2 regions of the Caballeronia sp. LZ028 genome follow, and region 1 is predicted to be linked to the other one. Evidence: riboswitches for the same ligand, from Rfam matches in the RefSeq annotation. Region 1 holds a riboswitch; the other holds the start of a gene.
The links. A riboswitch is a leader RNA that binds a small molecule or an ion and turns the genes downstream of it on or off. The one in region 1 is predicted to bind thiamine pyrophosphate.
Positions count from the first base shown of each region.

Region 1 (4,835 bases):
TGGCACTGCTCCTTGCGTTACGGCTTGCGGGACGTGGGATCGAATGAAATTGGCCCCTTAAGAAGCAGCTTAGTCGAACGACAACCGGGAGGCGCGCCGCGTGATGTGAAAAAGCATTGCGGCGCGCCTTTATGTAACAGAAATGAAACAGCGGGTCGTTGATGGCGGCGAAACGCGTCCGTTGCGTCGTTCAGACGATGTTCGCGCTACTTCCCGACCTGATTGCCGATAATCCCGCCGACCGCCGCGCCGCCGAGCGTCGAAAGCGCGCTGCCGCCGATCACCGCGCCGCCCGCCGCACCGACGCCGGCGCCGATAGCCGTATCCCGTTGACGCGTGGTCATGTCGCCGCAAGCGGTCAGTCCTCCCAGAAACCCAACGATCATTGCAGCGGCGCCGATCTGTTTGATGATTTTCATGTCGACTCTCCAATTCGAAGATGAGATGAATCGGCTGCGGCTCGGCCGCATTTGCGCCGGTTCACGCACTCAACCAGCAGAAAAGATGCCCGAATCGTCGGATGAACCGCTCATTCAGGCCCGACAAGGCTTTGCGCCCGGCGCACACATAAAAAACGGCCTGCCGCACGCGCTGTGCGACAGGCCGTTGTCAGCGAGTCAGAAGCTTCAGGTCGGCTGATAGATTTCCGCGCCCTTTTTCACGAACTCGATCGCCTTCGTCTCCATGCCCTTGGCGAGCGCCTCGCTTTCGCTGACACCTTGCTTCGCCGCGAAATCGCGCACGTCCTGCGTGATCTTCATCGAGCAGAAGTGCGGGCCGCACATCGAGCAGAAATGCGCGACCTTCGCGGAATCCTTCGGCAGCGTTTCGTCGTGGAATTCGCGCGCCTTGTCCGGATCGAGACCGAGATTGAACTGGTCTTCCCAGCGGAATTCGAAGCGTGCCTTCGACAGCGCGTTGTCCCGCACCTGCGCGCCCGGATGACCCTTCGCGAGATCGGCCGCGTGCGCCGCGAGCTTGTACGTGATGATGCCTTCCTTCACGTCGTCCTTGTTCGGCAGCCCCAGGTGTTCCTTGGGCGTGACGTAGCAGAGCATCGCGGTGCCGAACCAGCCGATCATCGCAGCGCCGATGCCCGACGTGATGTGGTCGTAACCCGGCGCGATGTCGGTCGTCAGCGGCCCGAGCGTGTAGAAGGGCGCTTCGTCGCACCATTCCAGTTGCAGGTCCATGTTTTCCTTGATGAGCTGCATCGGAACGTGGCCGGGGCCTTCGATCATCACCTGCACGTCGTGCTTCCACGCGATCTGCGTCAGTTCGCCGAGCGTCTTCAGTTCGCCGAGCTGGGCTTCGTCATTGGCGTCGTAGATCGAGCCGGGGCGCAGGCCGTCGCCGAGGGAGAACGAGACATCGTATTGCTTCATGATTTCGCAGATGTCTTCGAAGTGCTCGTAAATGAAGCTTTCCTTGTGATGCGCGAGGCACCACTTCGCCATGATCGAGCCGCCGCGCGACACGATGCCCGTCATGCGGTTCGCGGTCAGCGGCACGTATTGCAGGCGCACGCCGGCGTGAATCGTGAAGTAATCGACGCCTTGCTCCGCCTGCTCGATGAGCGTGTCGCGGAAGATTTCCCACGTCAGGTCTTCGGCCTTGCCGTTCACCTTTTCGAGCGCCTGATAGATCGGCACCGTGCCGATCGGCACCGGCGAATTGCGGATGATCCACTCGCGCGTTTCGTGGATGTGCTTGCCGGTCGACAGATCCATGACCGTGTCGCCGCCCCAGCGAATCGCCCACGTCATCTTGTCGACTTCCTCGCCGATCGACGACGTGACCGCCGAATTGCCGATGTTCGCGTTGATCTTCACGAGGAAGTTGCGGCCGATAATCATCGGCTCGCTTTCCGGGTGATTGATGTTCGCGGGGATGATCGCGCGGCCGCGCGCCACTTCCTCGCGCACGAATTCAGGCGTGATTTCCTTCGCCGCGTCCTTGCCGAACGCCGCCGCGCCGAAGGCTTGTCCGGCGTGCTGGCGGCCCATCATCTTCGCGAGCTTTTCGCCGTTGGGGCCGCTCGTGCGCAGGCTTTCGAGATACTCCGCGCGACGCTGGTTCTCGCGAATCGCGATGTACTCCATCTCCGGCGTGATGATGCCCTGGCGCGCGTAGTGCATCTGCGAGACGTTCTTGCCGGCGAGCGCGCGGCGCGGATGACGGTGCAAACCCGGAAAGCGCAGTTCGGCCGTTTTGGGATCGGCGGCGCGCTCGCGGCCGAACTCGCTCGACAGGCCGCTCAGTTCCTCGGTGTCGCCGCGCTTTTCGATCCACGCGCCGCGCAGCGCGGGCAGACCGCTGCGAATGTCGATCTGCGCGTCGGGGTCGGTGTACGGGCCTGACGTGTCGTACACGTAGACGGGCGGATTCTTCTCGCCGCCGAAGCCGTCGGGCGTGTCGGATTGCGTGATCTCGCGCATCGGCACGCGGATGTCGGGCGTCGAACCTTCGACATAGACCTTGCGCGAGTTCGGCAGCGGCGCGATGGCGGCGGCATCGACGACGGCGTTTTCCGAGAGGAACTTCGGGTTGGCATTCATGTGCTTGATCTCCTAAGGGACGATTTTTTTCAGCACGAGCGATGTCGTAGCTCGTGGTGACTCAGGAGCTAAACAGGGAGGAACGAGATGGAAAGGTACGGGTTCGGTTGAAGTGGCGTGGACTGCGGCCTATGGAACCCGAACGCTTCCCTGCGCTGGCATTATCCAGATCAGGTTCAAAGGGTATTTCTCACCCACGCCACACGAAGCGCTTCGCCGATGAAACCGCACGAAACCGCGATGTGCAACGCAGGACCCCCGCGTTAGCAGCCGACACGTTACACCGCGGCGTGGCGTCTTGGCAACCATCCCGAAAATGAGCCGATGGATGCGAGCGCTTACTGCATAATGTCGGGCGCCGCGGATTTCCGGGTTTTCCCGAAGGTCGCGCGGTCCTTCCTCGCGCCATTCCCCTTTGCTTTACGCCATGTCGTTCTGTCTGGTTTTGCCCGTTTTTCTCCGGCGCGCAGCCGTCGCCGCGGAGTGATGCATGTCCGCTCTGCCTCCGCCGCGCCTGCCGTTCAGCTTCCCTGACCGTTTTCCGTTTCGCGCGCCGCGCTCTTTCAAGGGGCAGGTCGCGCTTGCGCTGACGGTCGTCTATCTCGTTTGGGGATCGACGTATCTCTGCATCCATCTCGCGCTCGAATCTTTTCCGCCGTTGATGCTCGGCGGGCTGCGCAATCTGTTCGCGGGCATCGGGCTATTCTTGATCGCGGTGCATCGCAAGTCGGTGTGGCCCAGCGCGCGGGAAGTGCGCAACGCGGCGATCGTCGGCACGTTGCTGGAAGGTCTGTCGAGCGGGATGATGGCTTACGGCATGCGGACCGTGGGGACCGGCACGGCCGCCGTGATGGTCGCGACGGTGCCGCTTTTCGCGACGATCTTCACCGCGCTCAGCGGACGCGGCGTCGCGAAAGGCGAGTGGTTCGCGGTGGCGCTGGGTCTGCTCGGGATCGTGCTGCTGAATCACGGCGATCCCTCGCCGAGTTCGACGGTCGGCACGCTGGCGATTCTGTGCGCCGCGATCTTCTGGGCGGGCGGCGCGCATCTGGCGACGCGCCTGCCGCAGCCTTCCGATCTGCTGATGTCGACGGCGCTGCAGATCGGTTTGGGCGGATTGATCGCGACGGCGATCGCGTTCGCATCGGGCGAGCGGTTGGCGAGCGTCGGCGTCGGCGCGGGGTTCTCGTTTTTGTATCTCGTTGTGATCGGTTCGATGGCCGCTTATGTCGCGTATAACTTTCTGATCCGCAATACGAGCACGATCGTCGCGACGAGTTGTCTTTATGTGAATCCGGTGGTGGCGGTTGGTTTGGGCGCGCTGCTGCTCGGGGAAATCGTCACGCAATGGACCGTGATTGCGACCGTTGTGATTCTGCTTTCCGTTGGGCTTTCGTTCTGGTTTGATCAGCGGCGGCGGGGACTTCTCTGAACGCACCATCCTTGTAAAAACCGCTTCTCGTCACGCGGCGACGCTGCATTGATCGATGCAGCACCGCGCGGGGTCTTCGCGCATCCCGAGTAATTCCTCTAACGAATCCGAAACCCTTTCCGGACGGGCCTCAGCGGCCGATACACGCCATCGTCGCACCGTCTCGGGGCATGCTCATTGCTCAACGCATGCGCCACTTCGACGGCAAATCTGATCGATCGAAATGGCAAGAGGGAAACCCGAATCGGGCCCGGCGAGCGAGCGCGCAAAGTCCTGCGGATGCCTAATCGTCCGGACCCGGATGACGATGTGGCCGATCAAATCAAATCAAAACAAAGGAAGGTGAAACCATGAAGCTCATCCGCACCGCTGCCGCGCTTGCCGCCGTCGCCGCTTTGCTCTCCGCTTGCGGCGGAAGCTCCGATGACGTCGGCAAGGAAATCGGCGTCACTCAGCCGCAAGTCCATTTCATCCACGCGATCCCGAGCGGCCCGAACGTCGACTTCTACGACAACAGCAAGATCCTGCAGCCGAATCTCGCCTATAAGGCGGTGACGAACTTCGCGAACATCGACACGGGCCAGCACAACTTTTCCTACGCCGCCGTCAACACGACGACGCAACTCGCCACCGACACGACCATCTCGAACGCGGCGAAAGGGCACGAATACACGGTGATCGCGCTGCCGGACGCGGGCTTCGTGCCGTCGATCGCGGTGATCGACGATCCGTTCGACAAGGGCCTGCTATCGAGCAGCGCACGCGTGCGCGCGTTCAACGCATCGACGAACGCGCCGAACCTCGACATCTATCTCGTCGCGCCGGGCACGAACATCTCGACCGTC
Region 1 is NZ_JARUXN010000001.1:1,260,026-1,264,860, forward strand. It holds gene QCE58_RS05895 (hypothetical protein) at 1-1, opposite strand, end outside; gene QCE58_RS05900 (glycine zipper 2TM domain-containing protein) at 207-386, opposite strand; gene thiC (phosphomethylpyrimidine synthase ThiC) at 627-2,558, opposite strand; TPP riboswitch at 2,688-2,828, opposite strand; gene QCE58_RS05910 (EamA family transporter) at 3,049-3,990, shown strand; gene QCE58_RS05915 (DUF4397 domain-containing protein) at 4,341-4,835, shown strand, end outside.

Region 2 (4,835 bases), 1.8 Mb from region 1:
GTATTACACGTCGGTCGATAAAGTCTTCACCGCCGGCGATATGCGTCGCGGGCAGTCGCTGGTCGTCTGGGCGATTCGCGAAGGACGTCAGTGCGCACGATCGGTGGATGCGTATCTGATGGGATCGAGCGAGTTGCCGCGGTAAGCGTCGCTCGACGCTTCATGCAAAAAGGCCACGCGATTGCGTGGCCTTTTGCTTTTGAGCGCGGACGGGTCAAACCTCCGCCATCGCCCTCTCGATCTCGATCTTGTAATCATGGAACATCGCGACCGACTCGCGATGCGCCACGCTCACAATCGCCGCCTTCGGAAGCCGCTCGACCAGCATGTTGTAGATATGCAGCTCGTTCTCGGCGTCGAGCGCGCTCGTGGCTTCGTCGAGGAACACGAAGTCCGGCTTGTGCAACAGCACGCGCGCGGCAGCAAGCCGTTGCTGCTCGCCCGGCGACAGACTCCGCGCCCAATGCGCGCTTTCCTCCAGCCGATCCGCATACGCCTCGAGATTGCACAGACGCAGCGCGTCGCGCGACTCTTCATCACTGAACGTTCCACCCGCCGACGGATACGAAAGCGCCGCGCGCAACGTGCCGATCGGCAGATAACTCATCTGCGGGACGAACATCATCTTCGCGTCGACGGGCGCGTCGATCGTGCCGTCGCCGAACGGCCAAAGACCCGCGAGCGCGCGCATCAACGTGCTCTTGCCCGAGCCCGATGGACCGACGACCAGCCAGCGCGAACCCGGCTCGATCGACACGTTCGCCACGCGCGAAAGCGGCGTGCCGTTGGGCAGCGCGAGCATGAGCCCGTTCGTCGTGAGCGACGGCGTGCTCGTGTAGTGCAGGTTGATGCCGCCGCGCTCCGTCGCTGGCGACGTTTCTTCGCGGATATGCGTCGAGCGCATCACGCGCTTGAATTCGCGCAGACGATTCACGGTCGCGCGCCATTCGACCAACGTCGAATAACTGTTGATGAACCACGAAAACGAATCGCTGACCGTGCCGAACGCCGATGAAATCTGCATCAGCACGCCGAACGAAAACGCGCCCGCGAAGTAGCGCGGCGCGGCGACCATGATCGGGAAAATGATCGCGATCTGCCCGTAGAACGACAGCACGAAGGTCATGCGCTTCGTGTACTTCATGATCATCCACCAGTTGTCGCGAATGCGCTGGAAGATGGTCTTTGCGTTCGCCGTTTCGGTCGCGATGCCGTCATAAAACGCAATCTGTTCGGCGTTCTCGCGCACGCGGATCAGGCCGAAACGGAAATCGGCCTCGACCTTCTGCTGCTGATAGTTGATCGACACGAGCGGATGCCCGACCTTCTGGATGATCAGCGAGCCGAGAATCGCGTAGAGCGCGGCGGCCCAGACCATATAGCCCGGAATCGTGATCGGCGTGCCGCCGAGCGAGAAGGTCAGCGCGCCCGCGATGGTCCAGAGAATCGTGATGAAAGTGACGAGCGTGACGAGCGTCGAAAGCAGATCGAGCGAGAGCGAAAGCGTGGTGGTGGCGAAGGATTGCAGGTCGTCGGAAATACGCTGGTCGGGGTTGTCGGCGAGGCGGTCGCGCTCGATGCGGTAGAACGCCTTGTCACCGAGCCATTGTTCCAGAAAGCGGTTGGTGAGCCATTGACGCCAGCGAAACGCGAGCATCTGCCGCAGATATCGACCGTACACCGCGAGCAGGATGTACGCGAACGCGAGGCCCGTGAAGATCAGCAGCAGATGCGGAAAGTCCTTGACGTTCTTGTTCTGCAGCGCGTTGTAGAAGTCGGCGTTCCAGCTGTTGAGCCGGACGTTGATCCACACAACGGTCATGTTGATCGCGATGATCGCGACGAGAAGGCCCCACGCGAAGCCGCGCTCCTCCGACACCCAGTAGGGCTTGATGAGGCTCCACGCCGAGACTTCGTCGGCCTTCTGCTGCGTGCTTTCGGTATGGGTGTTGGTCATGAGCTTCCTGCTGATGCGCCTCGTGGCGCCCGATTGTTACGTCCGCGGCCGGGCCGCGCGCGGCGTTTTCCGGCTCCGCAGATTGTTCCGGGGTTCGCTTAACGCTCACTTAATTTCGGGCGATCGTCCTGCGAACCATGTTCGCGGCATTGTGCCAGAGTGCCGCCGCGCACGATAAAAGGCGGGGAATCCCGGTTTGCAGCGCCTTCGCCTTTCATGTTTTAATGACCCTCGACGAAACAGGGGTGCTTCGCGTGCATCGGCGGCCGGAACGGTCGGCAGCGCGGCGAGGCTGAGAGAGACCCTTTGCACCCGATCCGGGTAATACCGGCGAGGGAAGTTTCCGGAGACCGCGCGAGCCTCGCGCCATTCCTCCAGTCTCTTCCAGTCCTTTCTTCGCGCCCGGCGCGCTTCATGCGCTGCCGAGCCGGTCTCTCCCGCTGATTTCGTCCTCGTGATGTGGCGCCGCGCCAGCACGATCGGGATCGCGTCTTTCGTCTCCATCGTGCACCGCAGCGTTACGCGTATGGAGACATCGAATTGATGAACAGAATCGATCAGGGCGCCGCGCGCCGGCCGGATTTCGCCGTCGTCGGCGGCGGGCTCGTCGGACGGCTCGTCGCCTGGCAACTCGCGGGCGCGGGCCACGACGTCGCGCTTTACGAACGCGGCGACGCCGCCGGCACACAGTCGGCCGCGTGGGTCGCCGCCGCCATGCTCGCGCCGCTCGCGGAAGCGGCGAGCGCGGAGCCGCTCGTCGTCGGGCTGGGGGCGGCATCGCTCGAACGCTGGCCTGAACTCATCGCGCAATTGCCCGAGCCGGTTTTCTTTCAGCGCAACGGCACGCTCGTCGTCTGGCACGGCGCGGATCGCGCCGAAGCGCCGCTCTTCGAACGCCGTCTCAAGGCCAATTCGCCCGCCAATCTGCTCGACGGCGGCTTCGTCAAGCTCGCGGGCGCGCAAGTCGCGCAAGCCGAACCGGCGCTCGGAACGCGCTTCGCGCAGGGCTGGCTGCTGCCGAACGAAGGCCAACTCGACAACCGTCAGGCGCTTGGCGCGCTCGCCGCCGGACTTGCCGCGCGCGGCGTGCGTACGCACTGGAACACCGCCGTCGATGCGATGCCCGACGCGCGCTGGATCATCGATTGCCGCGGCCTCGGCGGCAAGCCCGCGTGGCCCGCGCTGCGCGGCATTCGCGGCGAAGTCGCGCGCGTGCACGCGCCGGGCATCGGGCTGACGCGGCCGGTGCGGCTCTTGCATCCGCGCTATCCGCTCTACATCGCGCCGAAGGAGAACGATCTCTACGTGATCGGCGCGACGGAAGTCGAGGGCGAGGACATGTCGCCCGTGAGCGTACGTTCGGCGCTCGAGCTGCTGAGCGCCGCGTTCGCGGTGCATCCGGGTTTCGGCGAGGCGCGCATCCTCGAACTGAACTCGCATTGCCGGCCGACCTTGCCGGATCACCGGCCGGCGATCGTCTGGGACGGGGCGCGGACCTTGCGCGTGAACGGCTTGTACCGGCACGGCTTCATGATCGCGCCCGAAGTCGCGGATGCCGCGTGCCGTCTCGCCGACGCGCTCGCTTCCGGCGATATCGCCGATGCCGAGGCCTTCTCCGATTTCCGCAGCGCCGCGCGCTGGCCCGAACTGCTGCACGGCGAGTTCGCGGTTGCGCCAGCGCTCTAGTCATCAGGAAACAACCATGAACATCCACATCAATCAGCGCGTCTTCGATTTGCCCGACGCCACCACCGTCACCGACGCGCTCGCCGCGTTCGGCGCGAAACCGCCGTTCGCGGTCGCGCTGAACGGCCAGTTCGTCGCGCGCGGCGAACACGCCACGAAAATGCTCGCCGCCGGCGACAAGCTCGACGTCGTGTCGCCCGTCGCGGGCGGCTGAACTCCGAACCGAAGGATCGAACCATGACCATTTCCACCGCCGACGTCCTCACGCTCTACGGCGAGACGTTTCCGAGCCGCGTGCTGCTCGGCACGTCGCGTTATCCGTCGCTGCAATCGCTTTCCGACTCCATCGACGCCGCTCGGCCGGGCATGGTCACGGTCGCGCTGCGCCGTCAGTCGGAGACTGGCGAAGCCGGCTTTTTCGATGTGCTCAAGCGCCACGGCGTCGCGCTTTTGCCGAACACGGCGGGCTGCCAGAGCGTCGACGAGGTGCTCACGACCGCGCACATGGCGCGCGAGGTGTTCGAGACGCCGTGGATCAAACTGGAATTGATCGGCGACGACTACACGCTGCAGCCCGATCCGATCGGCCTCGTCGAAGCGGCGGCCAAGCTGATCCGCGATGGCTTCAAGGTGCTGCCTTACTGCACGGAAGATCTCGTCATCGGCCGGCGTCTGCTCGATGCCGGCTGCGAAGCGCTGATGCCGTGGGGCGCGCCCATCGGCACGGGCAAGGGCGTGACGAATCCATACGGGCTGCGCACCTTGCGCGAGCGTCTGCCGGATGTGCCGCTGATCGTCGATGCCGGTCTCGGCGTGCCGTCGCATGCGTGTCAGGTGATGGAATGGGGCTTCGATGGCGTGCTGCTCAACACGGCCGTCTCGCAGGCAACCTTCCCGCCGCAGATGGCGCGCGCGTTCGCGCTCGGCGTCGAAGCGGGGCGCACCGCGTTCCTCGCGGGCCCCATGGCCGAGCGCGACAGCGCGCAGGCGAGCACGCCGGTCGTCGGCATGCCGTTCTGGCATCAGGACGGAGGCGCGGCATGAGCTTGTTGAATCGTGAAGTGTTCTGGCCGCCGGCGGACGAGCTGACTGAAGTCGCCGAGCGGATTCGCGCGCGTCTCGGCGAATGGCCGACGGCGGAAACGCGCTGGCGCATCTGCCTGACCGCGCCGGAATCGCCGCAGGCGAGCGA
Region 2 is NZ_JARUXN010000001.1:3,013,296-3,018,130, reverse strand. It holds gene QCE58_RS14270 (glutamate synthase subunit beta) at 1-145, shown strand, start outside; gene QCE58_RS14265 (ABC transporter ATP-binding protein/permease) at 215-1,957, opposite strand; TPP riboswitch at 2,189-2,313, shown strand; gene QCE58_RS14260 (FAD-dependent oxidoreductase) at 2,501-3,643, shown strand; gene thiS (sulfur carrier protein ThiS) at 3,660-3,857, shown strand; gene QCE58_RS14250 (thiazole synthase) at 3,881-4,687, shown strand; gene thiE (thiamine phosphate synthase) at 4,684-4,835, shown strand, end outside.
Region 2: it holds a riboswitch for thiamine pyrophosphate, as region 1 does, so the genes downstream of both, QCE58_RS14260 (FAD-dependent oxidoreductase) here and thiC (phosphomethylpyrimidine synthase ThiC) in region 1, are expected to answer to the same signal.